DNA from 4 places in the Streptomyces sp. NBC_00536 genome. Region 2 is predicted to be linked to each of the others. Evidence: riboswitches for the same ligand, from Rfam matches in the RefSeq annotation. Region 2 holds a riboswitch; each other region holds the start of a gene.
The links. Region 2 has a riboswitch for cobalamin ahead of OHS33_RS01285 (CoA-acylating methylmalonate-semialdehyde dehydrogenase). Riboswitches for the same ligand answer to the same signal wherever they lie in the genome.
Positions count from the first base shown of each region.

Region 1 (7,455 bases), 5.4 Mb from region 2:
GGGACACCAGCCCCGCCGGGCCGCCCACCGCGAAGAGCAGCGGCGCCGCCCCGGTGAAGCAGAAGCCGAGCGGGAGCCGGAACGCCCGCCACAGCTGCCGCCCGGCCACCCCGGCCGGGCCCAGCAGCACGGCGAGGGTCGCCGCCGCCACCAGCGGCCCGCCGGGCCAGGGCGGCAGGCAGACCGCGGTGACGGTCAGGCCGAGCCCCAGCAGGGCCTTCTCCAGGGGGTGTCGGCGGCGCCAGCGGCTGCTGTGCGCCGCGGCGTCGATGGGCAGCACCGCTCACGCGCCCCGGGCGGGCCGGTCGGCGTCCGCCGTGTCCGTGGCTCCCGCCGCCAGGGCCTCGCCCTGCCGGCGCCCGCGCCGCACCCCGAAGTAGTAGGCGAGGACGCCCGCGCCGAGCGCCGCCTGGAGGGCGAAGAGCGCGGACTCGATCTCCCCTGACGGGGGCTCGTACAGCGGGGAGAACCACGGCTCGTAGTCCGGCTTCAGCTCGGTGATCGCCGTCTCCGCCTGCGCGTCGGCTCCCGTGAACGGCTCCTCCTTGCCCTCGCCGAGGCCGAGTGCGACCGGCAGGACCGCCAGCGCCGCCACCAGGAGCAGCAGCAGGGTGTTGATCTTCGCGTTCCTGGTCATCGGACCTCCGCCTCCCGCTTCCCGGCCGTACGGGCGCCGGTCAGCCGGGCCACGCCGAGGCGCACCAGGTCGGACTTGCTCGACTGCATCAGCAGCCGCATCACGAGCACCGTGAGCAGGCCCTCGCTCACGGCGAGGGGGATCTGGGTGACGGCGAAGATCCCGCCGAACTTCACGAGCGAGCCCACGAAGCCGGACGCCGGGTCCGGGAAGGCCAGCGCGAGCTGCACGCTGGTCACGCAGTAGGTGATCAGGTCGGCGAAGAACGCGCCGAAGAAGACCGAGACCATCAGGGGCGCGCCGAACCGCTTCAGCAGCCGGTAGGCGGCGTACCCGGCCCAGGGCCCCGCGATCGCCATCGAGAAGACGTTCGCGCCGAGCGTGGTCAGCCCGCCGTGGGCCAGCAGCAGGGCCTGGAACAGCAGGGTGATCGTGCCCAGTACCGCCATGACCGGCGGCCGGAACAGGATCGCGCCCAGCCCCGTCCCGGTGGGGTGCGAGCAACTGCCCGTCACCGAGGGGATCTTCAGGGCGGACAGGACGAAGGTGAACGCTCCGGACGCCCCGAGCAGCAGGGTGCTCTCCGGATGGGCCTTGACCTCACGGGTCAGGGCGCGCACTCCGTGCAGGACGAAGGGGGCGGACGCGACGCCCCAGGCGGCCGCGTGCAAGGGGGGCAGGAACCCCTCGGCTATGTGCATGTGTAGGGAGACCTCTCCAGCACCTCGTGGATGGAACAACGCACCCCGGTCGGTCTCCTGGCTCACGGGTGCTGATGCCCTGGCGCCGCCTTCCCGGCCCGTGCGGTCTCCCGTCCGGCCCAGTGGCTTCCCGCAGGAGTGGCGCCGGACTTCCCGATCACAGTGGCGAGGGCCGCACCGGTTTCGCACCGGTTTCCCGTACACCAAGGCCTGTTGACCCTACCTGACCAGGCGCGACGACGGCGGGACCGGGCGCGGCCGCCCGGTCCCGCCGTCGTCGTTCGCTGCCTGAGTGCCCGTCAGCAGGTGTTCGGGTGCGCGATGTCGACCACATAGCGCTCCGGGCTGTGGAGCGTGGACGTCGTGAACTGCGGGGCGGTGTCGAAGGCCGCTCCGAAGCTGACGTACCCCTCGAAGTCGCCGGTGAAGGCGAGGCCCTTGAGCTTGGAGAGGTAGATCTTCTGCAGCCTGGGGCCGGTGTAGACGGAGTTCCCGGCCTCGTCGTGCGCGGCGGCCGGGTGCAGCCGGATCTCCAGGAAGTACGACCCGGCGAGCGGGACCGGCTTGCCTGAGCCGTCGTAGACCAGCTCGGAGACGGGAGTGACGGTGACCCCGGGGACGGAGCCCTGGAGGTCGATGACGATCCGGTCGTAGGTGCAGTGCCCGCCCCAGCGGGCATTGGTCACGAGCGGCGTCGCCGTGGCGGATGCCGAGGCCGGTACGGCGAGGCCGAATCCGGCGGTGAGCAGGACCCCCGCGGTGACGGCCGCCAGCCGCCGGCGGTGGTGGACGGAGTCGCGGACGGAGCGTATGAGGTGGCGGAGCATGACGTCCCCCGATTCTTCGGATGCCGGGGACAGTAGTGGCACCTTGGAAGACACGCCATACGGCCTGACGGTTGCACGCGCCGGGGCCCGGTCCGCGTCGGCGGACCGGGCCCCGGAACGTGCGGGCGCGCTTACGGAGTCAGGTCAGCACTCGATGACGTTGACCGCGAGGCCGCCGCGCGCGGTCTCCTTGTACTTGACCTTCATGTCGGCGCCGGTCTCCTTCATGGTCTTGATGACCTTGTCCAGGGAGACCTTGTGCGTGCCGTCGCCGCGCATCGCCATCTTCGCCGCCGTGACGGCCTTGACGGCCGCCATGCCGTTGCGCTCGATGCACGGGATCTGCACCAGACCGCCGACCGGGTCACAGGTCAGGCCGAGGTTGTGCTCCATGCCGATCTCGGCCGCGTTCTCCACCTGCTCCGGGGTGCCGCCCAGCACCTCGGCGAGGGCGCCCGCCGCCATCGAGCAGGCCGAGCCGACCTCGCCCTGGCAGCCGACCTCGGCGCCGGAGATCGAGGCGTTCTCCTTGAACAGCATGCCGATGGCGCCCGCGGAGAGGAGGAAGCGGACCACGCCGTCCTCGTCCGCGCCCGGCACGAAGTTCATGTAGTAGTGCAGGACCGCCGGGATGATGCCCGCGGCGCCGTTGGTGGGGGCGGTGACGACCCGGCCGCCCGCCGCGTTCTCCTCGTTGACGGCCATCGCGTACAGCGTCGCCCACTCCATGGCGTGCGCCTGCGGGTCGCCCTCGGCGCGCAGCTGGCGGGCGGTGCCCGCGGCGCGGCGCTTGACCCGCAGACCGCCCGGCAGGATGCCCTCGCGGGACATGCCGCGCGCGACGCAGGCCTGCATGACCCGCCAGATCTCCAGGAGGCCCTCGCGGATCTCCTCCTCCGTGCGCCAGGCCTTTTCGTTCTCCAGCATCATCGAGGAGATCGACAGGCCGCTCTCCTTCGCGAGGCGCAGCATCTCGTCACCGGAGCGGAAGGGGTACTTCAGCACGGTGTCGTCGAGCTTGATCCGGTCCTCGCCGACCGCGTCCTCGTCCACGACGAAGCCGCCGCCGACCGAGTAGTAGGTCTTCTCCAGCAGCGGGGTGCCGGCGTCGTCGTAGGCGAAGAGGGTCATGCCGTTCGCGTGGTACGGCAGCGACCGGCGGCGGTGCAGGATCAGCTGGTTCGGCTCGTCGAAGGCGATCTCGTGGCCATCGCCTATCTCCGCGCCCAGCAGGCGCAGCCGACCGCTCTGGCGGATCCGCTCGACCTCGGCGTCGGCGGTCTCCACGTTCACGGAGCGGGGGGAGTGGCCCTCCAGGCCCAGCAGGACCGCCTTGGGGGTGCCGTGGCCGTGCCCGGTGGCGCCGAGCGAGCCGAACAGCTCGGCCCGTACGGAGGCGGTCTGGGCGAGGACACCGTCCTTCTTCAGCCGGTTCACGAACATGCGTGCGGCGCGCATCGGGCCGACCGTGTGGGAGGAGGACGGGCCGATGCCGATGGAGAAAAGGTCGAAGACGGAGATGGCCACGGTGGCGGACTCCCTTGTCTGCTCGTGGGGTGGGAGGGGGCAGGAGAGGTGGATTGTTCGGATTAGTCCGACAGCCGAGCTTAACGCGGTGAGGTGAACGGCTCGGCCGTCGAACGGGTCACAGAAGGGTCAGGCGTGCGACAGCTCACGTCCCCGTTCGCCGGTGCCCGCGGGCTGCTCCGCGGTGGCGTCGGCGTCGGCATCCGCGTCGAGCACCGGGTCGGGGCCCGGCAGCCCGTCCCGGTGGGCCTTGATGCCCGCCCGGACGGCCCAGTAATAGACGGCGACGGCCATGCCCGCGACCAGGGCGATGTCCAGGCCGTCCGGGATCCGGCCGGTGCCGCCGAAGTCGGTGCTGCCCAGGTAGGACAGCAGGGACAGGCAGCCGAGGAAGACGACGATCCACCAGGCCGGAGCGAACTGCCGGAGGAGGTGTGCAGATGTCCCGGCCCGCTCGCCCTTGCGGGCCAGGACGACCGCCGCGACCGGGGCCGCGACCAGGGTCAGCGCGGTCACGATGCCGGTGTTCGGCCACTTGGACCAGTACAGCGCGCAGGCCGCGAAGACGAAGGTCAGCGGGCACAGTACGGCCGCCAGCGGCAGCCGGAAGGGCCGCTTGAGGCCGGGCTTGGTGACCCGGAAGACACCGACCGCGACGGGGCCGATCAGGTACGAGATGACCATGGCGGCCGAGATGATCGGGGCCAGGGTCTTCCAGCTGTGGCCGACGGTGACCAGCAGCAGGACGGAGAAGCCGAGGTTCAGCCACATCGCGGGCCGCGCGGTGCCGTAGACGGGGTGCGTCTGCTTCAGCTTCTTGGGGAAGAAGCCGGTCTCGGAGAGGTTCTGCACCATGTACGCGGCCGAGGCCACGTTGGCGATGTTGGAACCGGCGGGCGAGATGAAGGCGCCGAACTGGAGCATCACCACGACCCAGTGGATCATCAGCAGCTTGGCGAGTTCGGCGAAGGGTGAGTTGAAGTTCACTCCGGCCCAGCCGCCCGCCTGCGCGAGGTGCTCGGGCGGTACGGCGCCCAGGAAGGCGGCCTGCAGGGCCAGGTAGATGACCAGGCCCAGCGAGAGCGCGCCGACGAGGGCGATCGGGATGGCGCGGCCGGGGTTCTTGGCGGCCCCGCCGAGGTTGACCACGGCCTGGAAGCCGTTGAAGGCGAAGACCACGCCGGAGGTGGTGACGGCCGTCAGGACGGCGGACCAGCCGTTCGGCGCGAAGCCGCCGTGCGCGGTGAAGTTCTCGGTGTGGAACCCGGAGGCGACCAGGGCGATCACGGCGAGCACCGGGATGGCGAACTTGACCAGGGTCAGCCCCGCGTTGATCCGGGCCAGCAGCTGGACCGACCAGTAGCAGGACAGCCACAGCAGCACGGTCAGCGCCAGCGCCACCAGCATGCCGAAGGTGGTCAGCTGGTGGGACTGGACGTCGACCAGGTCCTTGGCCCAGCCGAAGCTCCACGAGGACATGTACTGGGTCGCGGCGATCGACTCGATCGGGATCAGCGAGGCGACGGCGATCCACACCGCCCAGCCGGTGATGAAGCCCAGCACCGGACCGTGCGAGAGGTGGCCGTAGCGGGCCATGCCGCCCGGGATCGGATAGGCGGCGCCCACCTCGGCGTAGGACATGGCGATCATGCCGATGAAGACGGCGCCGATGACCCAGGCGACGAGCGCCGCGGGTCCCGCGACCTGGGCCGCCGTGCCCGCTCCGAAGAGCCAGCCGGAGCCGAAGATCGAGCCTATGCCGATCATGATCAGCGCGAAGAGACTGAGTCCCTTCCTGTTCGCTGCGCTCATGTCCATGAGAGGGGGTGTCCGTCCTGACGGGGGATGCCGGGCCGGCTGCTGCCGCGCCTTTACGTGAAGCCTATTTGCCGGAATTTGGCTATTTCATAGGCAGAAGGGCACGCCCGTCTGGGACCTTGGTCGCGAAGAAGGGCCCGGACCTGTGGAAAACAGGCCCGGACCCCTCCGGACGCCTAGGACGGTGTGACCTACAGCGACGGGTACAGCGGGAACTTCGCGGCGAGCGCGGAGACGCGCGCCGAGAGGTCCTCGGCGTCGAACTCCGGCTTCAGCGCGGCGGCGATGATCTCGGCCACCTCGGTGAAGTCCTCGGCGCCGAAGCCGCGGGTGGCCAGGGCCGGGGTGCCGATCCGCAGGCCCGAGGTGACCATCGGCGGCCGCGGGTCGTTCGGGATGGCGTTCCGGTTGACCGTGATGCCGATCCCGTGGAGCCGGTCCTCGGCCTGCTGGCCGTCCAGCTCGGAGTCGCGCAGGTCGACCAGGACCAGGTGGACGTCCGTACCGCCGGAGAGCACCGAGACGCCGACCTTGGTGACGTCGTCCTGCACCAGGCGCTCGGCGATGATCTTCGCGCCCTCCAGGGTGCGCTCCTGGCGCTCCTTGAACTCGGGCGAGGCCGCGACCAGGAAGGAGACCGCCTTGGCCGCGATCACGTGCTCCAGCGGGCCGCCCTGCTGACCCGGGAAGACCGCGGAGTTGATCTTCTTGGCCAGTTCCTGCGTGGACAGGATCACGCCACCGCGCGGACCGCCGAGGGTCTTGTGCGTGGTGGTGGTGACGACGTGGGCGTGCGGCACCGGGTTGGGGTGCAGGCCCGCGGCGACCAGACCGGCGAAGTGCGCCATGTCGACCATCAGGTACGCGCCGACCTCGTCCGCGATGCGGCGGAAGGCGGCGAAGTCCAGCTGGCGCGGGTAGGCGGACCAGCCCGCGACGATCATCTGCGGCTTGGACTCCTTGGCGAGGCGCTCGACCTCGGCCATGTCCACCCGGCCGGTCTCGTCGACGTGGTACGGAACCACGTTGTAGAGCTTGCCGGAGAAGTTGATCTTCATGCCGTGGGTCAGGTGACCGCCGTGGGCCAGGTTCAGACCCATGATCGTGTCGCCCGGCTTCAGCAGCGCGAACATCGCGGCGGCGTTGGCCTGCGCACCCGAGTGCGGCTGGACGTTCGCGGCCTCGGCGCCGAACAGCGCCTTGATCCGGTCGATCGCGATCTGCTCGACGACGTCGACGTGCTCGCAGCCGCCGTAGTAGCGGCGGCCGGGGTAGCCCTCGGCGTACTTGTTGGTCAGGACCGAACCCTGGGCCTCCATGACGGCGACCGGAGCGAAGTTCTCCGACGCGATCATTTCCAGGGTCGACTGCTGGCGCACGAGTTCGGCGTCGACGGCGGCGGCGACGTCGGGGTCGAGCTCGTGCAGAGGGGTGTTGAGAACAGACATCAGGATCCCCTGGGGTGTCAGTTGTCGGAGTGGGTGAGCTCGGCGTACTGCTCCGCGCTGAGCAGGTCGTCCGGCTCGCCGGTGATGCGCACCTTGAACAGCCAGCCACCCTCGAACGGAGCGGTGTTGACGAGCGCCGGGTCGTCCACGACGTCCTGGTTCGCCTCGACGACCTCGCCCGTGACGGGGGAGTACAGGTCGCTGACGGACTTGGTCGACTCCAGCTCACCGCAGGTCTCGCCCGCGGTCACCTGGGCGCCCACCTCGGGCAGCTGGGCGTAGACGACGTCACCGAGCGAGTTGGCGGCGAACTCCGTGATGCCGACCGTCGCGACGCCGTCCTCGGCGTCCGACAGCCACTCGTGCTCCTTGGTGTAACGCAGCTGCTGGGGGTTGCTCATGACCTGATTCTCCTGGATGCGGGGGAGTGCTGATGAACAGGGGTCTGACGAGGTGGGGCCTGCGGTGCGACGTGCTGTGCGACGTGCGCCGCGGGC
Region 1 covers NZ_CP107819.1:5,715,746-5,723,200, forward strand. The annotation lists gene cbiQ (cobalt ECF transporter T component CbiQ) at 1-280, opposite strand, end outside; gene OHS33_RS25575 (energy-coupling factor ABC transporter substrate-binding protein) at 284-637, opposite strand; gene OHS33_RS25580 (energy-coupling factor ABC transporter permease) at 634-1,338, opposite strand; cobalamin riboswitch at 1,369-1,561, opposite strand; gene OHS33_RS25585 (AMIN-like domain-containing (lipo)protein) at 1,638-2,165, opposite strand; gene OHS33_RS25590 (L-serine ammonia-lyase) at 2,310-3,692, opposite strand; gene OHS33_RS25595 (APC family permease) at 3,822-5,510, opposite strand; gene glyA (serine hydroxymethyltransferase) at 5,702-6,958, opposite strand; gene gcvH (glycine cleavage system protein GcvH) at 6,976-7,359, opposite strand.
Region 1: it holds a riboswitch for cobalamin, as region 2 does, so the genes downstream of both, OHS33_RS25580 (energy-coupling factor ABC transporter permease) here and OHS33_RS01285 (CoA-acylating methylmalonate-semialdehyde dehydrogenase) in region 2, are expected to answer to the same signal.

Region 2 (7,455 bases):
CGACGGCCGGGACGGGGCGGCCGAGGCGCCGCGCTCGCCCCACGAAGAGATCCGCGAGTTCTTCTACCGCCGCCAGAACTACCTCCACGACGCCGATCTCGCGGCCGAGGACCTGGCCCGCGAGATCGGCATCCGCCCCGGGGACGTCATCCGCGCGCTCACCCGCCGGCTCGCGGACCGGCACGGCGTCCGCCTCTCGGCGGACTGCGACCGGCTGCACCACTACGACGCCGACGCCCGCGTCCTGCACCTGTCGAACCGGCTGCGCCCGGGGCAGCAGGCCTTCCGGATGGCCACCCAGCTCGCCCTGGCCGAGTACGGGGACGAACTCGACCGCCTCGCCACCGAGGACTTCCCGCCCGGCTCCCCCGCGCACGCCCTCGCCCGCATCGGCATCGCCAACTACTTCGCGGCCGCGCTGATCCTCCCGTACACGGCGTTCCACACCGCGGCGGAGGAATTCCGGTACGACATCGAGCGGCTCACCGACCACTTCGGTCTCGGCTACGAGACGGTGTGCCACCGCCTCAGCACCCTGCAACGCCCCAGGCTGCGCGGGGTGCCCTTCTCCTTCGTCCGGGTCGACCGGGCGGGGAACATGTCGAAGCGGCAGTCCGCCACCGGGTTCCACTTCTCCCGCGCCGGAGGCACCTGCCCGCTCTGGAACGTCTACGAGGCCTTCGCCGCCCCCGGCCGCATCCACGTCCAGGTCGCCGCCATGCCCGACGGGCAGCGCCACCTGTGGACCGCCCGCGCCGTCACCCGCCACCGCGGCGGCTGGGGCGAACCCGGCAAGACCTTCGCCATCGGTCTCGGCTGCGAGATCCGCCACGCCTCCCGGCTCGTGTACGCCGACGGCCTCGACCTCGACAACACGGCGGCCGCCACCCCCATCGGCATGGGCTGCCGCCTGTGCGAGCGCCTCGACTGCCCCCAGCGGGCCGCGCCCCCGCTCGGCCGGACCCTGGCCGTGGACGAGAACAGCAGCACCTTCATCCCGTACCCCGTCCGGGACGCACGCCCCGTCGGCCGCGACTGACCGGCGACGGCGGGCGCGCGGGCGGCGGGTCTGGACTTACTAGGACGTCCAACTATATGTTCGTGCCACAAGGTCCGCGGTGCAGGGAAGCCGGTGAGAAACCGGCACGGTCCCGCCACTGTGACCGGGGAGTGTGCTGCCATCCACACGTCACTGACGAGGTCCGTCGGGAAGACGGGCGGCACGCGGGGATCCGGGAGTCAGGATACCGGCCGCGGAACGTTCCGTGTTGTCCACGAGGATGGAGCAGACACGCATGGCACCGGTTTGTACCCACGACCCTGGTGATCCGGCGGAGCGCGCGCACACTTCCGCGCGCTCGTAGTTCCCACGGCCTTCCGCGGCGGCGCACCCCACCGGGTGCGGACCGCCGGTCCGTCGTGCCATCCCCGGATCCAACCTGACGAGAGCAGGCACCCATGGTCCGCGAACTCACCCATTTCATCGGCGGGAAGCACACCTCCGGAACCTCCGGTCTCTTCGCCGACGTGTACGACCCCAACACCGGCGCCGTCCAGGCCCGCGTGCCCCTCGCCGGGCGCGCCGACACCGAGGCCGCCATCGCCAACGCCCGGGAAGCGCAGGATGATTGGGGTCAGTGGAACCCCCAGCGGCGCTCGCGCGTCCTGCTGCGCTTCCTCCAACTGGTGGAGGGCGAGCGCGAGTCCCTCGCCCGGATGCTGTCCGCCGAGCACGGCAAGACCGTTGCCGACGCCCACGGCGATCTGCAACGCGGCCTGGAGGTGGTCGAGTTCGCCGCCGGTGTGCCGCACCTGCTCAAGGGCGAGTTCACCGACAACGCGGGCACCGGCATCGACGTGCACTCGCTGCGCTCGCCGCTCGGCGTCGTCGCGGGGATCACCCCCTTCAACTTCCCCGCCATGATCCCCCTGTGGCAGGCGGCCCCCGCCCTGGCCTGCGGGAACTCCTTCATCCTCAAGCCGTCCGAACGGGACCCCTCCGTCCCGCTGCGGCTGGCGGAACTCTTCCTGGAGGCGGGCCTGCCGCCCGGCGTGCTCAATGTCGTCAACGGCGGCAAGGAGGCCGTGGACACCCTGCTGGAAGACCCCCGGGTCCAGGCCCTGGGCTTCGTCGGATCGACCCCGATCGCCGCACACATCTATGCCACCGCCGCCGCGCACGGCAAGCGCGCCCAGTGCTTCGGCGGCGCCAAGAACCACATGATCGTGATGCCGGACGCCGACCTGGACCAGGCCGTCGACGCCCTGATCGGCGCGGGCTACGGCTCGGCGGGCGAACGCTGCATGGCCATCGCGGTCGCCGTGCCCGTCGGGGAGGAGACCGCCGACGCCCTGGTGGCGAAGCTCCGCGAACGGATCGCCTCCCTGCGGATCGGCCGCTCCGACGACCCCGAGGCCGACTTCGGTCCGCTGGTCAGCCGCGACGCCCTGGACCGGGTCCGCCGGTACGTGGACATCGGTGTCAACGAGGGCGCCGAACTCGTCGTGGACGGACGCGGGTTCACCCTGCCCGGGCACGAGAACGGCTTCTTCGCCGGAGCCTCGCTCTTCGACCGCGTGGCCCCGGCCATGCGGATCTACCGCGAGGAGATCTTCGGCCCGGTCCTGAGCGTCGTACGCGCCGCGGACTACGCGGAGGCCCTGCGGCTGCCCACCGAGCACCCCTACGGCAACGGCGTGGCGATCTTCACCCGGGACGGGGACACCGCCCGGGACTTCACCCGGCGCGTCGGCGCGGGCATGGTCGGCGTCAACGTGCCCATCCCGGTGCCCGTCGCCTACCACACCTTCGGCGGCTGGAAGCGCTCCGGATTCGGCGACCTGAACCAGCACGGCCCCGACTCCATCCGCTTCTACACCCGTACGAAGACCGTCACCTCACGCTGGCCCTCCGGGGTCAAGGAGGGCGCGAGCTTCACCATCCCGACGATGGGATGAGCGCGGTGACCACCCTGACCGAGGACCAGCTCGCCCTCGCCGAGGTCACCCTCGACTTCGCCCAGGAGCAGCTCGCCCCCCACGCCGTCGCCTGGGACCAGTCCAAGCACTTCCCCGTCGACGTCCTGCGCCGGGCCGCCGGACTGGGGCTCGGCGGTGTGTACGTGCGCGAGGAGCACGGCGGTTCCGGCCTCAGCCGCAGCGACGGGGTCCTCGTCTTCGAGACCCTCGCCACCGGCTGCCCCTCCATCGCCGGATACCTCTCCATCCACAACATGGTCGCCTGGATGATCGACCGTTACGGGGACGGCGCGCAGCGCGGGCGATGGCTGCCCGGCCTGTGCGCGGCCACCACCCTGGGCAGTTACTGCCTCACCGAACCGGGGGCCGGCTCGGACGCCGCCGCCCTGCGCACCCGCGCGGTGCGCGACGGCGACCACTACGTCCTGACCGGGGTCAAACAGTTCATCTCCGGAGCGGGCGCCGCGGCCGTCTACGTGGTGATGGCCCGCACCGGAGGGAGCGGGCCCGGCGGGATCTCGGCCTTCGTCGTCGAACGGGACGACCCCGGCGTCTCCTTCGGCCCCAACGAGCGGAAGATGGGCTGGAACGCCCAGCCCACCCGGCAGGTCGTCCTCGACGGCGTACGGATCCCCGCCGACCGGCGTCTCGGCGCCGAGGGCGACGGTTTCCGCATCGCCATGACCGGCCTCAACGGCGGCCGCCTCGGCATCGCCGCCTGTTCGCTGGGCGGCGCGCAGAGCGCCCTGGACCGCAGCCTGTCCCACCTCGCCGACCGCGAGGCCTTCGGCGGCAAGCTCCTGGACGCGCAGGCACTGCAGTTCCGGCTCGCGGACATGGCCACCGAACTGGCCGCCGCCCGCGCCCTGGTCCGCCAGGCGGCCGAGGCGCTCGACGCGGGCGATCCGCTGGCCCCGCGGCTGTGCGCGATGGCCAAGCGGTTCGCCACCGACACCGGCTACACGGTCGCCGACCGGGCCCTCCAGCTCCACGGGGGCTACGGCTATCTCAGCGAGTACGGCATCGAGAAGATCGTCCGCGACCTGCGGGTCCACCAGATCCTGGAAGGCACCAACGAGGTCATGCGCGTCATCGTCGCGCGCGGACTGACGGAGAACTTGTGACGGAGAACCTGTGATGAACCACTCCTCCCCCGAAGAGAACGATCACGTCCTCCTGCGCACGGAGGGCCGCGCCGCCTACATCACCCTCAACCGCCCCAAGGCCCTCAACGCCCTCACCCATCCCATGGCGCTCCGCATCGACGGCGCCCTCACCGCCTGGGCGGACGACCCGCGCGTGGAGACCGTCGTCATCGAGGGCGCGGGAGAGCGCGGCCTGTGCGCGGGCGGCGACGTCCGCGACATCCACCACGACGCGAAGACCGGCGGCGCCGCCTCCGCGGACTTCTGGCGCGACGAGTACCGGCTCAACGCCCGTATCGCCCGCTACTCCAAGCCGTACGTCGCCCTGATGGACGGCATCGTGATGGGCGGCGGGGTCGGGGTCTCCGCCCACGGCAGCGTCCGGATCGTCACCGAACGCTCCCGGGTCGCCATGCCCGAGACCGGCATCGGCTTCGTCCCCGACGTCGGCGGCACCTACCTCCTCGCCCTCGCCCCCGGCGAACTCGGCACCCATCTGGCCCTGACGGGGGCCGCCGTCGGGGCGGCGGACGCGCTGCTGTGCGGGCTCGCCGACCACTTCGTCCCCTCCGCCGCCCTGCCCGCGCTGGCCCGGGAGCTGGCCGCGGACCCGGTGCACACCGTGCTGGAGCGGTACGTGGAGCAGCCGCCACCGGGTGAACTCCCGGCCGCACGCGAGTGGATCGACCGCTGCTACACGGCGGAGAGCGCCGAGGAGATCGTCGCCCGGCTGCACGCCACCGACGCCCCTGCCGCGAAGCGGGCGGCCGCCACCCTGCTGACGAAGTCCCCCACCGCGGTCAAGGTCACCCTGGCCGCGCTCCGCCGGGCCCGGCGGCTCGGCCCGCTGGAACGGGTCCTGGAACAGGAGTACCGCGTCTCCCTGGCCGCGCTCTCCTCCCCCGACCTCGTGGAGGGCATCCGCGCCCAGGTCATCGACAAGGACCGCGACCCACAGTGGTCCCCGGGTACCTTCGAGGCCGTGGGCCCGGCCGACGTCGAACGGTTCTTCGCCCCGCTCGGCGACCGCGAACTGCGGCTCGCCGAGACCGCACCGTCCACGGAGGTCGCCTGGTGACCAGCACCGTCGCATTCATCGGACTCGGCCACATGGGCGCACCCATGGCGGCCAATCTGGTCAAGGCCGGCCACCGCGTCCTCGGCTTCGACCTGGTACCGGAGCTGCTGGCCGCCGCGGTCACGGCCGGTGTCGAAGCCGCCGCGTCGGCGGCCGACGCCGCCGCCGAGGCCGATGTGGTGATCACCATGCTGCCCGCGGGCCGGCACGTCCTCGCCCTCTACCGGGAACAGGGACTCCTGGCCGCCGCCCGCCCCGGCACCCTGTTCATCGACTGCTCCACCATCGATGTCGCCGACGCCCGCACCGCGCACGAGGCCGTCGTCGCGGCCGGTCACCGGGCGCTGGACGCCCCGGTGTCGGGCGGGGTGGTCGGGGCCGAGGCCGGCACGCTCACCTTCATGGCGGGCGGCGGGGCGGCCGAATTCGCCGCCGCCGCGCCCTTGTTGGACGCCATGGGGAAGAAGGCCGTGCACTGCGGACCGGCCGGTGCGGGGCAGGCCGCGAAGATCTGCAACAACATGATCCTGGCCGTCTCGATGATCGGGGTCAGCGAGGCCTTCGTGCTCGCCGAGAGCCTGGGACTCGACCACCAGGCCCTCTACGACGTGGCCTCCACCGCCTCGGGGCAGTGCTGGGCGCTCACCGTCAACTGCCCCGTGCCCGGGCCCGTACCGGCGTCCCCCGCCAACCGCGACTACCGGCCGGGCTTCGCCGCGCCCCTCATGGCCAAGGACCTGGGCCTGGCCGCCAACGCCCTGCGCGCGGGCGGGGTGGACGCCCCGCTGGGCCTGAAGGCCGCCGAACTCTACGCGGCCTTCGCCGAGGGCGAGGGCGCCGACCTGGACTTCTCGGCGATCGTCCGCACCCTCCGACCGCAGGTCCAACCGCAGCTCCGACCGCCGATCCAACCGCCGATCCGACCGCAGAACGGGACTCCCGCATGACCGACACCGCGCCGTACGAGACCATCCTGCTGGAGCGCAAGGGCCGGGTGGCCGTGCTCACCCTCAACCGGCCGGAGGCCCTCAACGCCCTCAACCTCCAGGTCATGACCGAGGTCGTGGCCACCGCGGAGGCCCTGGACCGGGACCCGGAGGTGGGCTGCATCGTCCTGACCGGCTCCGCGAAGGCCTTCGCGGCGGGCGCGGACATCAAGGAGATGCGGCCGCGGAGCTACATGGACATGTACCTCTCCGACTGGTTCACCGTCTGGGACCGGCTCGGCCAGGTCCGCACCCCCACGCTCGCCGCCGTGTCGGGCTACGCCCTGGGCGGGGGCTGCGAGTTGGCGATGATGTGCGACATCCTCCTCGCCGCCGACACCGCGAAGTTCGGGCAGCCCGAGATCAAGCTCGGGGTCATCCCGGGCATCGGCGGCTCGCAGCGCCTCACCCGGGCCGTGGGCAAGGCCAAGGCGATGGAACTGTGCCTGACCGGGCGCACCATGGGCGCCGAGGAGGCCGAACGCGCCGGGCTGGTCTCCCGGATCGTCCCGGCCGACGAGCTGCTCGCGGAGGCCCTCTCCGTAGCCGAAACCGTGGCCGGGATGTCCAAGCCGGTCGCGATGATGGCGAAGGAGGCCGTGAACCGCGCCTTCGAGACGACCCTCACCGAAGGCGTCCGCTTCGAACGCCGCCTGTTCCACGCGGTGTTCGCGACCGCGGACCAGAAGGAGGGCATGTCCGCCTTCGTGGACAAGCGCCCGCCGCGCTTCACCCACGGCTGAGCCCGGGACGCGGATCCGGGGACGGCGCCCCGGCCGTCCCCGGAGCGGGATCAGGTCAGGCGCCCCGGCGCAGGGTGTTGGTGTCGCCCACGTCGATGACGCTCTCGCGCGGCCCGAAGGGCCAGACCTTCTCGCGCCGGGCCCAGAGGGCGAAGGCCGCGCAGCCCAGGGCGAGCCAGCCGAGCGACCACTCGATGGGGTGGCGTCCGGGGGAGTTCGTGTCGGCGTAGCCGTAGATGACCAGCCAGCCGGCGAGGGCGACGATGCCGGGCAGCGGGTACAGCCACATCCGGTAGGGGCGTTCCATGTCGGGCCGCTTGCGGCGCAGGGTCACCAGGGCGGCGATCTGCGCCAGGCCCTGGACCAGCACCATCACGGTGGTGAGCAGCTGGATGAGGGTGGCGAGGTCCGTGTGGCGGCCGAGGAGGAAGCCGATCACGGTGATCACGCCCATGGTGGCGAGGCCGAGGACGGGGAAGCCGTGGCGGGGGTGGAGCCTGCCGTAGGGCTTGAAGAACACCCGG
Region 2 covers NZ_CP107819.1:278,613-286,067, forward strand. The annotation lists gene OHS33_RS01280 (short-chain fatty acyl-CoA regulator family protein) at 1-1,039, shown strand, start outside; cobalamin riboswitch at 1,100-1,270, shown strand; gene OHS33_RS01285 (CoA-acylating methylmalonate-semialdehyde dehydrogenase) at 1,459-2,958, shown strand; gene OHS33_RS01290 (acyl-CoA dehydrogenase family protein) at 2,955-4,103, shown strand; gene OHS33_RS01295 (enoyl-CoA hydratase/isomerase family protein) at 4,117-5,202, shown strand; gene mmsB (3-hydroxyisobutyrate dehydrogenase) at 5,199-6,149, shown strand; gene OHS33_RS01305 (enoyl-CoA hydratase) at 6,146-6,931, shown strand; gene OHS33_RS01310 (APC family permease) at 6,987-7,455, opposite strand, start outside.

Region 3 (7,455 bases), 6.5 Mb from region 2:
CCAGCCACAACCCCGAGGATCACGCGGTGCGTTGCCCGGTCCGTACGGAGTGGCTGCCGGGCTTCTACCAGATCCAGGCCAAGTGTGCCGGGATGTGGGGCGGGGTCTCCGGCGGCCCCTGGTTCTCGAAGATCGACTGGACCACGGGCGTCGGCGAGATCATCGGCAACGTCGGCGGTTACTGGGGCGGCGGCCCGAAGGTCGACAAGAGCGACCCGGCCTACAACGAAATCACCTACAGCCCCATGCACGGCGACTGGTTCTTCCGCCTCTACGACGAGGCCAAGAAGGGCCAGCACGTCACCCGCACCGGCGGCTACCAGCAGCCCGCGCTGCCCTACTCCCTGGGCAGCGGCGAGACCTGGTCGCACGCCCGGCTGCTGGCCTCCGGCGAGTACACCGGGGACGGCAAGGGCGACCTGATCGTGGTGTGGACCGACGGCGAGGTCACGCTCTACACCGGAGACGGCACGGGCGCCTTCTCGGGCGAGAGCAGGCTCGCCGCCCCCGGCCCGACCTGGCAGGGCGTCAAATCCCTGACGGGCGGCGACTTCTCCGGCGGCAGCGGCTCCGACCTGCTGGCCGTGTGGAGCACCGGAGAGGTACGGATCCTGCCGGACGTCGGCGCGAACGGTGTGGGCGGCGGCATCAAGCTGGCCGACTCCGGCTCGATCTGGAGCCACGCCGACCAGATCGCGGCGGGCAACTTCGGCACCGCGAACAACGTGACCGACCTGCTGGTGCGCTGGAGCGACGGCGAACTCACCGACTACACCGCCGTCGGTGACCGCGGCTTCGGAGTGGAGCACCAGCTGCTGGCCGCGAACGACGCCTGGAAGCAGGCCACGCTGGTCACCGCGGGCGACTTCACGGGCGGCGCGAACTGGGACACCCTGGTGCGCTGGTCGGACGGCCGGGTCTCGCAGTTCCAGGAGACCGGCCCCGGCGGCATCGGCAACGAGATCCAGATGGCCCCGCCGGCGAGCATCTGGACCCACGACGTGGTGATGACGGCGGGCAGTTACGACTCCAACGGCTGGGCGGACGACCTGCTCATCCGCTGGTCCGACGGCGAGACCACGATGTACGCGCACACCGGTGCCGCCTTCGGCGCCGAACGGACGCTGGTCACCCCGAAGTAGGTCCGGACACCGGCACGCGACGGGCCCACCGGCTCAGGTATGACCTGAGCGGGTGGGCCCGTCGTCGTGTCCGCGGAGCGTTACTCCGCTTCCGCTTCCAGGTTGCCCTCGGTGTCCAGGTACACCTGGCGCAGGGCCTCCAGGGTCTCCGCGTCCGGCTTCTCCCACATGCCGCGGGATTCCGCTTCCAGCAGGCGTTCGGCGATCCCGTGCAGGGCCCAGGGGTTGGCCTCCTCCAGGAAGGCGCGGTTCTCCGGGTCCAGCACGTACGTCTGCGTCAGCTTGTCGTACATCCAGTCGGCGATCACGCCGGTCGTGGCGTCGTAGCCGAAGAGGTAGTCCACGGTCGCCGCCAGCTCGAAGGCGCCCTTGTAGCCGTGGCGGCGCATCGCCTCGATCCACTTCGGGTTCACCACGCGGGCGCGGAAGACCCGGGAGGTCTCCTCCACCAGGGTGCGGGTGCGGATCGTCTCCGGGCGGGTCGAGTCGCCGATGTACGCCTCGGGGGCCGTGCCGCGCAGCGCGCGGACGGTGGCGACCATGCCGCCGTGGTACTGGAAGTAGTCGTCCGAGTCGGCGATGTCGTGCTCGCGGGTGTCCGTGTTCTTCGCGGCCACCGTGATGCGCTTGTACGCCGTCTCCATCTCGGTGCGCGCGGAACGGCCGTTCAGGCCGCGGCCGTAGGCGTAGCCGCCCCACACCGTGTAGACCTCCGCCAGGTCGGCGTCCGTGCGCCAGTCGCGGGAGTCGATCAGCTGGAGGATGCCCGCGCCGTAGGTGCCCGGGCGCGAGCCGAAGATACGGGTGGTCGCGCGCCGTTCGTCGCCGTGCTCGGCCAGGTCGGCCTGGGCGTGCGCCCGGATGAAGTTGTCCTCGGCGGGCTCGTCCAGCCCCGCCGCCAGCCGCACCGCGTCGTCCAGCAGGCCGATGACGTGCGGGAAGGCGTCCCGGAAGAAGCCCGAGATGCGCAGCGTGACGTCGATGCGCGGGCGGCCCAGCTCCGTGAGCGGGATGGGCTCGACACCCGTCACGCGCCGCGAGGCCTCGTCCCACACCGGACGGACGCCGAGCAGCGCCAGCGCCTCGGCCACGTCGTCGCCCGCCGTGCGCATCGCGCTCGTCCCCCACAGGGAGAGGCCGACGGACGCGGGCCATTCGCCGTTGTCCGTGCGGTAGCGGGTCAGCAGCGAGTCCGCGAGGGCCTGGCCGGTCTCCCACGCGAGGCGGGAGGGGACGGCCTTCGGGTCCACCGAGTAGAAGTTGCGGCCGGTGGGGAGTACGTTCACCAGCCCGCGCAGCGGCGAACCGGACGGGCCCGCCGGGACGAAGCCGCCCGCCAGGGCGTGCACCGCGTGGGTCAGTTCGTCCGTGGTGGCCGCGAGGCGCGGGACGACCTCGGTCGCGGCGAAGGTGAGGATGTCCGCGACCCCGGCCGGGTGCCCCCCGGCGACGGCGGCGACGGCCGAAGGGGCCCAGTCGGCCGCCTCCATGGCCTCGACCAGGGTGCGGGCCACGGCCTCCACCTCGTCGGCGGAGGTGCGGGTGGGCGCGGCCTCGTCCAGGCCGAGCGCCTCGCGCAGGCCCGGAAGTGCCGTCGTACCGCCCCAGATCTGGCGGGCGCGCAGGATGGACAGGACCAGGTTGACCCGGTCCGTTCCGGCCGGGGCGCCGCCGAGCACGTGCAGTCCGTCGCGGATCTGGGCGTCCTTGACCTCGCACAGCCAGCCGTCGACATGGAGCAGGAAGTCGTCGAAGCCGTCGTCGTCCGGCCGGGCCTCCAGGCCCAGGTCGTGGTCGAGCTTCGCGGCCTGGATCAGGGTCCAGATCTGGGCGCGGATCGCCGGCAGCTTGGCCGGGTCCATGGAGGAGATCTGCGCGTACTCGTCCAGGTGCTGCTCCAGGCGCGCGATGTCGCCGTACGACTCCGCGCGGGCCATCGGCGGCACCAGGTGGTCGACCAGGGTCGCGTGGACGCGGCGCTTGGCCTGGGTGCCCTCGCCCGGGTCGTTGACCAGGAACGGGTAGACGAGCGGGAGGTCGCCGAGCGCGGCGTCCGGCGCGCACGCCGCCGACAGGCCCGCGTTCTTGCCCGGCAGCCACTCCAGGTTGCCGTGCTTGCCCAGGTGGATCATCGCGTCGGCGCCGAAGCCGCCGTCCTCGGCCGCGGCCTGGATCCAGCGGTAGGCGGCGAGGTAGTGGTGCGAGGGCGGCAGATCGGGGTCGTGGTAGATCGCGATCGGGTTCTCGCCGAAGCCGCGCGGCGGCTGGATGAGGATGAGCAGGTTCCCGCGGCGCAGCGCGGCCAGCACGATGTCACCGTCGGGGTCGCCGCCGGTGGTGGTGCGGGAGCGGTCCAGGAACATGTTGCCCGGGGCCTGCCCCCAGTGCTGCTCGACCCCGTCGCGCAGTTCGCCGGGGAGTCCGGCGTACCAGCGCCGGTAGTCGGCGGCCGGGATCCGGACCGGGTTGCGGGCCAGCTGCTCCTCGGTGAGCCAGTCCTGGTCGTGGCCGCCGGCCTCGATGAGCGCGCGGATCAGCTCGTCGCCGTCGCCCGAGACCAGGCCGGGGATCTCCTCGGCCGGACCGAAGTCGTAGCCCTCGGCGATCAGTCGGCGCAGCAGGGCGACGGCGCTGGCGGGGGTGTCGAGACCGACCGCGTTGCCGATGCGGGAGTGCTTGGTGGGGTACGCGGAGAGGACGAGCGCGATCCGCTTCTCGGCGTTCGGGGTGTGCCGCAGCCGGGCGTGGCGTACGGCGATCCCCGCGACCCGGGCGGCCCGCTCGGGATCGGCGACGTACGCCGGGAGGCCGTCCTCGTCGATCTCCTTGAAGGAGAACGGGACGGTGATCAGGCGGCCGTCGAACTCCGGCACCGCGACCTGGCTGGCCGAGTCGAGCGGGGACAGGCCCTCGTCGCTCTCCTCCCAGGCGGCGCGCGAACCGGTCAGGCACAGCGCCTGCAGGATCGGCACGTCGAGCGCGGCGAGCGCGCCCGCGTCCCACGACTCGTCGTCGCCGCCCGCCGAGGCCTCGGCGGGGCGGGTGCCGCCCGCGGCCAGGACCGTCGTCACGATGGCGTCCGTGGTGGCCAGTTCGGCGAGCAGCTCCGCTTCGGGGGAGCGCAGCGAGGAGACGTACAGCGGGACGGGCACGCCGCCCGCCTGCTCGACGGCGTCGGAGAGGGCGTGCACGAAGGCGGTGTTGCCGCTCATGTGGTGGGCGCGGTAGTAGAGCACCGCGATCCGGGGGCCGGTGGCCGGGGCCGCCGCGCGCTCCAGCCGGCCCCAGGTGGGGGCGGCGGCGGGCGGGTCGAAGCCGTGGCCGGTCAGCAGCACCGTGTCGGAGAGGAAGCGGGCCAGCTGCGCCAGGTTGGCGGGGCCGCCGTGCGCGAGATAGGCGTGGGCCTCGGCCGCGATGCCGATGGGGACGGTGGACGCCTCCATCAGCTGGGCGTCCGGGGCCTGTTCGCCGGTCAGCACGACGACCGGACGGGTCTGGCCGGCGGCGAGGAGCAGGTCGAGCCCCTCCTGCCAGGCGCGCAGGCCGCCGAGGAGGCGTACGACGACCAGGTCCACGCCGTCGAGCAGCGCGGGGAGGTCGTCCAGGGGGAGCCGGGAAGGGTTCGCGAACCGGTACGGGACCGGGCCGTCGTCCGAGGCGCGGGCACTGAGCAGATCGGTGTCGGACGTCGACAGCAGCAGGATCATGCGGCGGCGGGCCTTCCTCGGGGTTTCCGCGCCCCGGGCAGTGAGGACGACGGGAGTTCCTGACTCACCCGGCGGGGCCGCGCTTGGCGGCTGCCGGGTTCACAGTGGCGGGACCGCGCCGGAATCGCACCGGGCTTCCTCCCATGTCGCCGTCCTCGGCGATGACGGGCCGAATGGCCCGTCGGGGGTCATCCTAGGTGCCGCGACGGGCAAACGGCAGGTGGGGGCCGGTAGGGGTGCCCTGCGGTGCGGGTGGTGGGGGCGCGGGGGCGTGTGGTGGCCGCGGTGCGTGGGCCGGCGCGGGGCCGTGGGGCCTCCGGCGGCGCCTCAAACGCCGGCGGGGCTGGTACTTGGCGCCGCCCGCCGGAGGCCGGCGCGGGCCGTGGGGCCTCCGGCGGGCCCTCAATCGCCGGGCGGGCTGGATGTGGCCGCGCTGGTTCCGTTGGCTGCGCCGCACGGCCCGACGGGCCGGGGAATTCAGCCTGTCCGGCGTTTGAGGACCCGCCGACGGCCCGACGGGCCGGGGAATTCAGCCCGTCCGGCGTTTGAGGACCCGCCGGAGGCAAAGGCGCGGGCACCGCGCACCCGCACCCGCGAACCGGAGCCGAGCCATGGCCCGGGGCGGCTTCGCGGAGAGGGGCGGCGTGGTGACGGACACAGGTCGGGCGGCCCGGATCGTGGGTATGCTCGCCGCCATGCCCCCGCCCTCCTCCGCCGCATCCCGGGACGAACCCGTCATACGGGACCGCGGTGACGCCTGCCCCGGTGCGCTGCGCCTGCACGCGGCGGACGACGGGCACCTCGCCCGGATCCGGATCCCCGGCGGTCTGCTCACCGCCGACGCGGCCGGGGTACTCGCCGACGCGGCGGACCGGCTCGGGGACGGGCACCTCGACCTCACCTCGCGCGGCAACGCGCAGCTGCGCGGCCTCGGCGCGGGCTGCGGCGGCGAACTGGCCGCCCTGCTCGGCGCCACCGCCCTGCTGCCCGCCGCGGCCGCCACCCACGAACGCGTCCGCAACATCGTCGCCTCACCCCTGTCCGGGCTCGACCGGCAGGGGCGCACCGACGTCACCCCCTGGGTCGGCGCGCTGGACCGGCTGCTGTGCGCGAGCCCGGCCGCGGCCGCGCTCTCCGGGCGCTTCCTCTTCGCCCTCGACGACGGGCGCGGCGACGTGACCTCGCTCGCCCCCGATGTGAGCGTCCACGCCCTGCCCACCGGAACGGCCGTGCTGTGGACGCACGATGACACCGACGCCGTGACGGTCGCTCATCAGGACGCGCCCCGCGCGGCGTTGACGGCCGCCGAGTACTTCCTCGACCTGGTGCGCGAAGCCGGGACCAAGGCGTGGCGGGTGAGTGAACTCCCCGCCGAATGCCGCCTGGAATCGGCTGAGTTGATCAACAGGCTGCGCGCGCACGGCATTTCGGCCGAGCGGGCCGACGGGTTCGCCCGCCGGACCGCCCCGGGCCCCGGGCCCGGAGTGGTGGCGGGGCCCGACGCGGACCGCGTCGCGCTCTCGGTACTGGCCCCCCTCGGGCGGCTGACCACCGGTCAGTGGCGCCTGCTGGCCGATGTGGCCGCCGCCGCGGCCGGGACCCTGCGGCTCACCCCCTGGCGCGGCATCGTCGTCCCCGGCGTCGACGCGGCCACCGCGCCCGACGCCCTCGCCCGGCTCGCCGGAGCCGGACTCGTCACCGCCCCCGGCGGCCCGTGGGAGAACGTGACCGCCTGTACCGGGCGGCCGGGCTGCGCGAAGGCGCTCGCCGACGTACGGGCCGACGCGCGGGCCGTGGTGGCCCGGGCGGGCGCGGCGGGCGGGGCGCTGCCCGTGCACTGGTCCGGGTGCGAGCGGCGCTGCGGACATCCGCGCGCCGCGGCCTGGGTGGACCTGGTCGCCGGGCCCCGCGGATACGGCCTCGCCCTGGCCGGGGGCGACCACGGCGACGGGCGCGCGGTGCGGGACGGCGTACCGGGCACCGCCACCGAGCTGGCCGCCGCCCTCGCCGCGGTTCAGCAGACTCAGCAGCAGACAGCGACAGATGTAGTGAAGAGATGAGCGAGTACACAGTGTTCGAGTACGAGAAGGACGGCGCCGCGATCTACCGGCAGTCCTTTGCCACGATCCGCGCCGAGTCGGACCTCGCCGGGCTGCCCGCCTCGGTGTCGCAGGTCGCCGTACGCATGATCCACGCGTGCGGGATGACCGACCTCACCAAGGACCTGGGCTACACGCCGGACGTCGTGCTGCGCGCCCGCGCCGCGCTGAACGCCGGGGCGCCCGTCCTGTGCGACGTCCGCATGGTCGCCAGCGGGGTCACCCGCAAGCGGCTGCCCGCCGACAACGAGGTGATCTGCACCCTGTCGGACCCGGAAGTGCCGGACCTCGCCGCGAAGATGGGCACCACGCGCAGCGCCGCCGCCCTGGAACTCTGGCGCGACCGGGGCCTGTTGGAGGGTGCGGTGATCGCCGTCGGGAACGCGCCGACCGCCCTCTTCCGGCTGCTGGAGATGATCGAGGAGGGCGCGCCCCGCCCCGCCGCCGTCATCGGCGTACCCGTCGGGTTCATCGGCGCCGCCGAGTCCAAGGACGCGCTCGCCGCCC
Region 3 covers NZ_CP107819.1:6,759,313-6,766,767, forward strand. The annotation lists gene OHS33_RS28950 (trypsin-like serine peptidase) at 1-1,142, shown strand, start outside; gene cobN (cobaltochelatase subunit CobN) at 1,223-4,849, opposite strand; cobalamin riboswitch at 4,890-5,024, opposite strand; gene cobG (precorrin-3B synthase) at 5,545-6,909, shown strand; gene OHS33_RS28965 (precorrin-8X methylmutase) at 6,906-7,455, shown strand, end outside.
Region 3: it holds a riboswitch for cobalamin, as region 2 does, so the genes downstream of both, cobN (cobaltochelatase subunit CobN) here and OHS33_RS01285 (CoA-acylating methylmalonate-semialdehyde dehydrogenase) in region 2, are expected to answer to the same signal.

Region 4 (7,455 bases), 1.7 Mb from region 2:
AGTGCGTGCCCCACACCTCACCGACGCGGCAGCCGTCCAGGAAGGGGATCCCGCCCCGCACGTCGGCCACCCCGTGGTGGATCTCGTACCCCTCGACGCTCTCGCCGAGCGCGTGCCCGCTCGGCCGCGCGAGGGTCTTCTCCCGCGCGAAGCGGACGCGCACGGGCAGCAGCCCCAGCCCGTCGACGACCCCGGCCCGGGATTCGACGTCGTCCTCGATGGTCTCGCCCAGCACCTGGAAGCCGCCGCAGATGCCCAGCACCGGGCGTCCCTCGGCGGCCCGCCGCGCCAGCGCGTCGGCGAGCCCGCGCTCGCGCAGCCAGGCCAGCGCCTTCACGGTGCCGCGGGTGCCGGGTACGACGACCAGGTCGGCGTCGGCCAGTTCCTCGGCCCGGTCCACGAACCGGACCACGACGCCCGGTTCGGCGGCCAGCGCGTCGACGTCGGTGAAGTTCGACATGAGCGGCACCGCGCACACCGCGACCCGCAGCACGTCCTCCCCGACGGGCGGGGCGACCACGGATTCCCGTACGGCGCCGCGCAGCGAGACGCGCAGGCCGTCCTCCTCGTCGATGCCGAGCCCGTGCTGGAAGGGCAGCACCCCGTACGTCGCGCGCCCCGTCAGGCCCCGCAGCATCTCCATGCCGGGTTCCAGCAGGGACACGTCACCGCGGAACTTGTTGACCAGGTAGCCCGCGATCAGCGACTGGTCCTCGGGGGACAGCAGCGCCGTCGTACCGAAGAAGGAGGCGAAGACCCCGCCGCGGTCGATGTCGCCGACCACGACCACCGGGAAGCGCGCGGCCCGCGCGATGCCCATGTTCACGATGTCCGTACGCCGCAGGTTGATCTCGGCCGGACTGCCCGCCCCCTCGCAGATCACGGCGTCATACGTGCCCCGCAGCTGCTCCAGACAGTCCGTGACGATGCCGAGCAACTGCTCCTGCCTGCCCCCGTGGTAGCCACGGGCGCTCATCTCGCCCACCGGCTTGCCCAGCAGCACCACCTGGCTGCTCTGGTCACTGCCGGGCTTGAGCAGCACCGGGTTCATCAGCGCGGTCGGTTCGACCTTCGCCGCCTGGGCCTGCATCGCCTGGGCGCGGCCGATCTCGGCGCCCTCCAGGGTGACGAAGGAGTTCAGGGACATGTTCTGGGCCTTGAAGGGGGCCACCTTCACGCCCTGGCGGGCCAGCCAGCGGCAGATGCCCGCCGTGACCACGCTCTTGCCCGCGTCGGAGGTGGTGCCGGCGACCAGGAGTCCGCCGCCGCGCCGTGCGCCGCTCATGCGCGTCCCTTCGTAGTACGACCTGACGTGCGACGACCTGACGTGCACTGTGACAACAGGAACCGCAGCGACACACACGCCCCGAGGGAGATCCAGGTGACCCGGCGCGACAGCCGGACGGCCCGCTCGATGTCCGCGACCTCGACCGGGCGGCCCGCGGCCCCGTTCAGCACGGCCCGGTGCTCCACGCGCCCGGCGTACGCCAGGGTGCCGCCGAGGCGGACCCCGAGCGCCCCCGCGAAGGAGGCCTCCACCGGTCCGGCGTTCGGGCTGGGGTGGGCGGCCGCGTCCGCGCGCCAGGCCCGTACGGCGCCCCACCGGTCGGGTCCGGCCAGTACGGCGGCCAGCGCGGTCAGCCGCGCGCCCGGCCAGCCCGCGACGTCGTCGAGCCGGGCCGAGGCCCAGCCGTAGCGCAGGTGGCGGGGGGACTTGTGGCCGACCATCGCGTCCAGGGTGTTCACGGCGCGGAAGCCCAGCAGCCCGGGCACCCCCGCCAGCGCGCCCCAGACCAGGGCGCCGACGACGGCGTCGGAGGTGTTCTCGGCGACGGACTCCACGACGGCGCGGGCGATCTGCTGTTCGTCCAGGGCCTGCGGGTCGCGCCCGCACAGGTGGGGCAGCCGCTCGCGGGCCACCTCGGTGTCCCCGGCGGCCAGCGCGCCCCCGATGGCCCGGGCCTCCCGGCCCAGCGAGGTGCCGCCGACCACCGCCCAGGTGGCGGCCGCGGTCAGGGCGATACGGGCGGCGGCGGGCCGGGAGCGCACGGCGCGGGCGCCGAGCGCGCCGATGGCGGCCGCGCCCCCGGCGCACACCAGGGCGTGCACGGCTCCCCGGGCCCGGCTGTCGCCCCACAGGGCTCGTTCGACGGCGGCGGCGGTCTTTCCGAAGGCGGCGACGGGATGGCCGCGGCGCGGATCACCGAGGATCCGGTCGCCGATCAGGCCGGCCGTCGCGCCGTACGCGAAAACGCGATCGGCACGCATGGGGCAGGTGGGTCCTCACTCAGGGTCCGCGCCCTGGTTCGACGTGTCCGGTGGCGAGAGTTCCTGGCTTCCGGGAGCCTGTGGCTCCCGGTGACAGTGGCGGGACCGCGCCGGATTCGCACCGGACTTCCTCTTCATGCCGCCGTATTGGCTCCGGCAGTCCACCACGCACCGCGAACGCCCGTCAACTTGCCGTTGACCTGCGAAAGCTCCCCCCGGCATTGGGCCGGAGGGAGCTTTCGGACGTGCGGTGCCGCTGAGGTGCCGGTGGGGCGCGCGGGCGCGCCCCCGTGCCGTCAGCTGACGATCAGGTAGATCGCGTAGCCGACGGCCACCGCGCACAGTGCGAAGCAGGCGTAGGCGCCGGTGCGCGCCAGGTGGGCGGCGCCGCCCTGGCCCGTCGCGGTCTCGTGCTTCGACAGGCCCACGATGCCCAGGGTGAACAGGGTCACGAGGGCGACGGTCGCGGAGAGGCTGACGCCGAACACGGAGCCGAGTGCTGCCCAGTCGATCTTCATACTGCCGATTCCTCTGTGGGTCAGACCGCGGCGGCGGGAGCCGCCGGTGCCGGGGGAGCGGCCGGGGTCGGGGTCGGGATGGTCGCCTTGAAGGCCTCGTCCGTGACCGCGGCGGTGCTGCCCGCGACCGGCGGGACGGCGACGGCGGCGATCGCGGTGGTGACCACGCCCGGCGCCTCGGCGGCGGTGTCCGCCACCTCGTTCACGTTGGTGTGGTCGACGACCTGGCGGCGCGAGATCAGCCAGATGGCGACGATCGAGCCGACGAGGAAGAGCGCGACGGCGGCCACGCCGACGTCACCGGTGCGCATGACCAGCTCGGCGCCCGCGGACACCAGTGCGGCGGCCGGCAGGGTCAGGCCCCAGGCGATGAACATCCGGGAGGCGGTGGACCAGCGGACCACGCCGCCCTTGCGGCCCAGACCCGCGCCCATCACCGCGCCGGAGCAGGCGTGGGTGGTGGAGAGGGAGAAGCCGAGGCTGGAGGAGGCCAGGATGACGCTCGCGGCCGAGGTCTGGGCGGCGAAGCCCTGCTGCGGCTGGAGGTCGGTCAGGCCGCTGCCCATGGTGCGGATGATGCGCCAGCCGCCGAGGTAGGTGCCCATCGCGATCGCCATGCCGGCGGAGACGATGACCCAGACCGGCGGGTTGGAGCCGGGCGCGAGGGCGCCGCCGGCGACCAGCGCCAGGGTGATGATGCCCATGGTCTTCTGCGCGTCGTTGGTGCCGTGCGCGAGGGAGACGAGTCCGGCCGAGGCGATCTGACCGGCCTTGTAGCCCTTGGCCGAGGTCTTCGCGTCGACGTTCGCGCCCAGCTTGTACGTGAGCCTGGAGGCGAGCATCGCGGCCACACCGGCCACGATCGGCGCGGCGACCGCGGGGAGCAGCACCTTGGTGACGAGCGTGCCGCCGTTGACGGCGCCGAGGCCGGCAGAGGCGACGGCCGCGCCGACCAGGCCGCCCATCAGGGCGTGCGAGGAGCTGGACGGCAGGCCGACCAGCCAGGTGACGAGGTTCCAGAGGATCGCGCCGACGAGCGCGGCGAAGATGACCTCCGGCTGGATGCCTTCCTCGTTGACCAGGCCCTTGGAGATCGTCTTGGCGACCTCCACGGACATGAACGCGCCGACGAGGTTCAGCACGGCGGACATGGCCACCGCCGTCTTGGGCTTGAGTGCGCCGGTCGAGATGGTGGTGGCCATCGCGTTGGCCGTGTCGTGGAAACCGTTCGTGAAGTCGAACACGAGAGCGGTGATGATCACGATCCCGAGGAGAAGCGTTACGTGCTCCATTTACCCAGGCTTCTGTTTGACGTCAGTGGCACGCCGACCGTAGGCAACCTGGGTGAACGGAAGATGAACTGAAACGGGCGGAGCGGTGTACCAGGTCAGGGCTGGTTTGGGACCCTCGTCCCCATTGATTCATGGATATATCGATTCGCGCACGTCAGGGGCTGGTCGACAACCGGCCGAACGGGGGTCTTTCGGCCCACCGAACCGCCCGCCGGGACCCCCGGAGGAGACCCAGATCACCCTCTCCTGCCGTCTTTTGCCGCCGCCGGAGCGATCCGCTCCGCTGGCCGGGGCGACCCGGCCGTCCGACACTGGAGCGGTGCGCTCCGCAACGACGACGGCCAGGACCGTCACCGCCACCCTCACCGCCGCCGCAGGCCTGGCCGCGGCCGCCGGAGTGGCCGCGGTCGCCGCCGCCCGGTACGCCGCCGACGGCGCCCTGCGGGGCGAGCCCGGCCGCCCGCTGCCCGGCGGCCCCCGGCTCAGCGTCCACTCCACCGCCGAGGACCGGATCACCCTCACCCGGTCGCTGGCCTCCCTGTGGCCCGGCACCTACGCGCTGGCCGCGCCCGGGGTGCACGCGGTCGTCGGCGCGGTCCTGCCCGACGCCCCGCACGACCCCGACACCGTCGTCCGGCGCCTCGTCGGGGTCACCCACGGCGCCCTGGAGCACGGCACCCGGGTCCGGCTGACCCCGCAGATCCACCTGGGCAACCCGCGCACCGCCCTCGGGCTCGACCACGCCGACGTGGACGTCCCGGGCGAGCTGGGCGCGCTGCCGGCCTGGTTCGTGCCGGCCGCCCGCGACACCTGGGTGATCACCGTGCACGGGCTCGGCGCCACCCGGGAACACCCGATGGTGGTCATGCCCTTCCTGAACCACCACCGCCTCCCGGTCCTCGACCTCGCCTACCGCGGCGACCTCGGCGCCCCCGCCCCGCCCGACGGCCTCGGTCACCTCGGCGCCTCCGAGTGGCGCGACCTGGACGCGGCCATCCGCTACGCGCTCCGCTTCGGTGCCCGCCGGGTCGTCCTCCACGGGTGGTCCACCGGCGCCACCATGGCCCTGCACGCCGCCGAACGCTCCGCGCTCGCCGACCGCATCTGCGGCCTCGTCCTCGACTCCCCGGTGCTGGACTGGCGCACCACCCTCGGGCGGCTCGCCGCCGCCCGGGGCACCCCCGCCGCGCTGCTTCCGCTCGCCGTCCGGGCCGCCGAGGGGCGCACCGGGCTCCGGGCCGACCGGCAGCCCCCGGGCGTCGATCCGGCGGCGGTGCGCGTGCCCGTACTGATCTTCCACGGGCCCGACGACACCCTCGCCCCCTGGGAACCCTCGCGCCGCCTCGCCGAGGCCCGGCCCGACCTCGTCACCCTGCGGACCGTCCGCGACGCCCCGCACGGGGCGATGTGGAACGCGGATCCGGCCGGCTACGAGGAAGCCCTGCGCAGGTTCCTGACCCCTCTTATGTAGCCACCGTGACGTGAAGGCCGGTTCGTCCCGTTATCACCCACCGGCCTTCGGCGGCAACGGCCGGTTCCGTTTGGGCTTTCGGGCGGTGACGAGCGAGACTGCTTCCGTGACGTCCCGAAAGCCTGATGAGCAGTTGGCTCGCGACTCCAGACTCCGACTCGTCTCTCCGCGCTCCGTCGCCACGGCCCGCAAGGCAGTGACGGACCGGAGCACCCGGCCGGCCCCCCGGCCCCCGGCGGGCACCCCCGCCGCGCCCGACCTCGCGAACCGGGCCCGCGCCTCGCTGGCCGACGCCGTACGCCTGGCCCGCTGGGCCGAGCACCACCTCGGCGTCGCGGACGGGTCCCGGCCCGCCCCGGCGGGCGCGCTGGCCGCCGCCGACGTCGAACGGGCCGCCCGGCAGCTGGGTCTGACGCACGGCCAGATCCAGGTCGGCTGGGACCGCGCCCGGCTCGCCGGCCTCGTCGAGGTGCACGGCGGCCACGCCCGCCCCGGCTGGCGGCTGCGCGCCTGGGACCGCGACGACACCGCCGTCCTGCGCGGCTGGGTCGCCCTCTTCGACGCCTGGTCGCTCGTCCACCCGGCCCCCGCCGACATCGCCCCCTCGGCCGTCGCCGAAGTGGTCGAGTCGATGCCCCAGGTGCTGTCCCTGCTCCAGCTCTCCGCCGGTCCGGTCACCGTCCCCGCACTGCTGGACCTGCTCGGCCAGCGCGTCGTCGAACTGCGCGACGAACGCTGCGAAGTCCCCTACGACGCCCCCGCGTCCGACCCCGGCGCGACCGTGTCCGACGCTGGCGTCGCCCCGGCCGCCGCCGAGCGGCCCGTCCCGCTGGCCCGCCTGCTGCGCTGGGCCCTCGGCGGCCTGGCCGCCGTGGACGCCGTCACCCTCGGCCCCGCCATGGCCGCGCTCACCCCGCTCGGCAGCTGGGCGGTCTGGGTCAAGCTGGAGCAGATCTGCGTGGCCGCCCAGAGCCCCGCGGGGAACATCGAGCAGTCCGCCGCGGCCATGCTGCACGGCTGCGCCCGGCTCACCCCCGGCCCGGCCCGCGCCGAATACCAGGCCTGGCTCGCCGCCCGGCCCGTCGGCCACGCCGTCAGCGAGCTGCTGCACGCCGCCCGCGGGGAGGACGCCCTGCTGCGCGGCCTGGCCTTCGAAGCGCTGCGCGTCGTCGGAGCCCCGGCCGAGCCCGAGGTCCGCGCCGCGGCCCGCGAGGCCGCGCTGCGGCCCTACGCCCTGCTCTGGCTCGCCGAGCACGACGGGGTGGACCCCGACGAGGCCCAGGACGTGCTCACCCGCGAGGAGTCGACCTGGCTGTGGGTCGACACCGCGGCCGCCATCGCCGACCACGGCGAGGCGGAGCTGCTGGCCCGCCACCTCGACTCGGCCGTGCGCACCACCGTGCCCCGGCTGCTGGACGAGGTCCGCGCGGTCGGCCACCCGCGCACCGTGCAGGTGCTCGTGGCCCTGGCCGCCGCGCACCCCGACCCGGCCCTGGCCAAGGCGATGCGCCGGGCCGCCTTCCAGGTGCACACCGGCGGGGTCTGAGCCGGCACACGCACGGGCGGACGCGCCGCAGGGTCAGGGGGTGTCTTGTGGATCAGGCCGGATCAGGGAGCGGCGTCTGGTGCCGTGCATCGCAAGGCGGAGGAGGGAGTCAATGCGGAGCATTGGCGACCGACGACAACGCGGCGAGGTGCGGTGCCAGGCGCCGCGAGCCCGGCGTGATCCACAAGACACCCCCTAAACCTGCGGCGCGTACGTCCCGAAGCTCCAGATGTTGCCCTCGCCGTCGCGCGCCATGTAGTCCCGCGACCCGTAGTCCTGGTCGGTCGGCGGCATCAGGACCTCCACCCCGTGCTCCACGGCCCGGCGGTGGTGCGCGTCCACGTCCTCGACCACGATGTA
Region 4 covers NZ_CP107819.1:1,965,811-1,973,265, reverse strand. The annotation lists gene OHS33_RS08475 (cobyric acid synthase) at 1-1,285, opposite strand, end outside; gene OHS33_RS08470 (cobalamin biosynthesis protein) at 1,282-2,268, opposite strand; cobalamin riboswitch at 2,304-2,449, opposite strand; gene OHS33_RS08465 (hypothetical protein) at 2,565-2,786, opposite strand; gene OHS33_RS08460 (inorganic phosphate transporter) at 2,807-4,078, opposite strand; gene OHS33_RS08455 (alpha/beta hydrolase family protein) at 4,398-5,549, shown strand; gene OHS33_RS08450 (hypothetical protein) at 5,656-7,095, shown strand; gene OHS33_RS08445 (VOC family protein) at 7,291-7,455, opposite strand, start outside.
Region 4: it holds a riboswitch for cobalamin, as region 2 does, so the genes downstream of both, OHS33_RS08470 (cobalamin biosynthesis protein) here and OHS33_RS01285 (CoA-acylating methylmalonate-semialdehyde dehydrogenase) in region 2, are expected to answer to the same signal.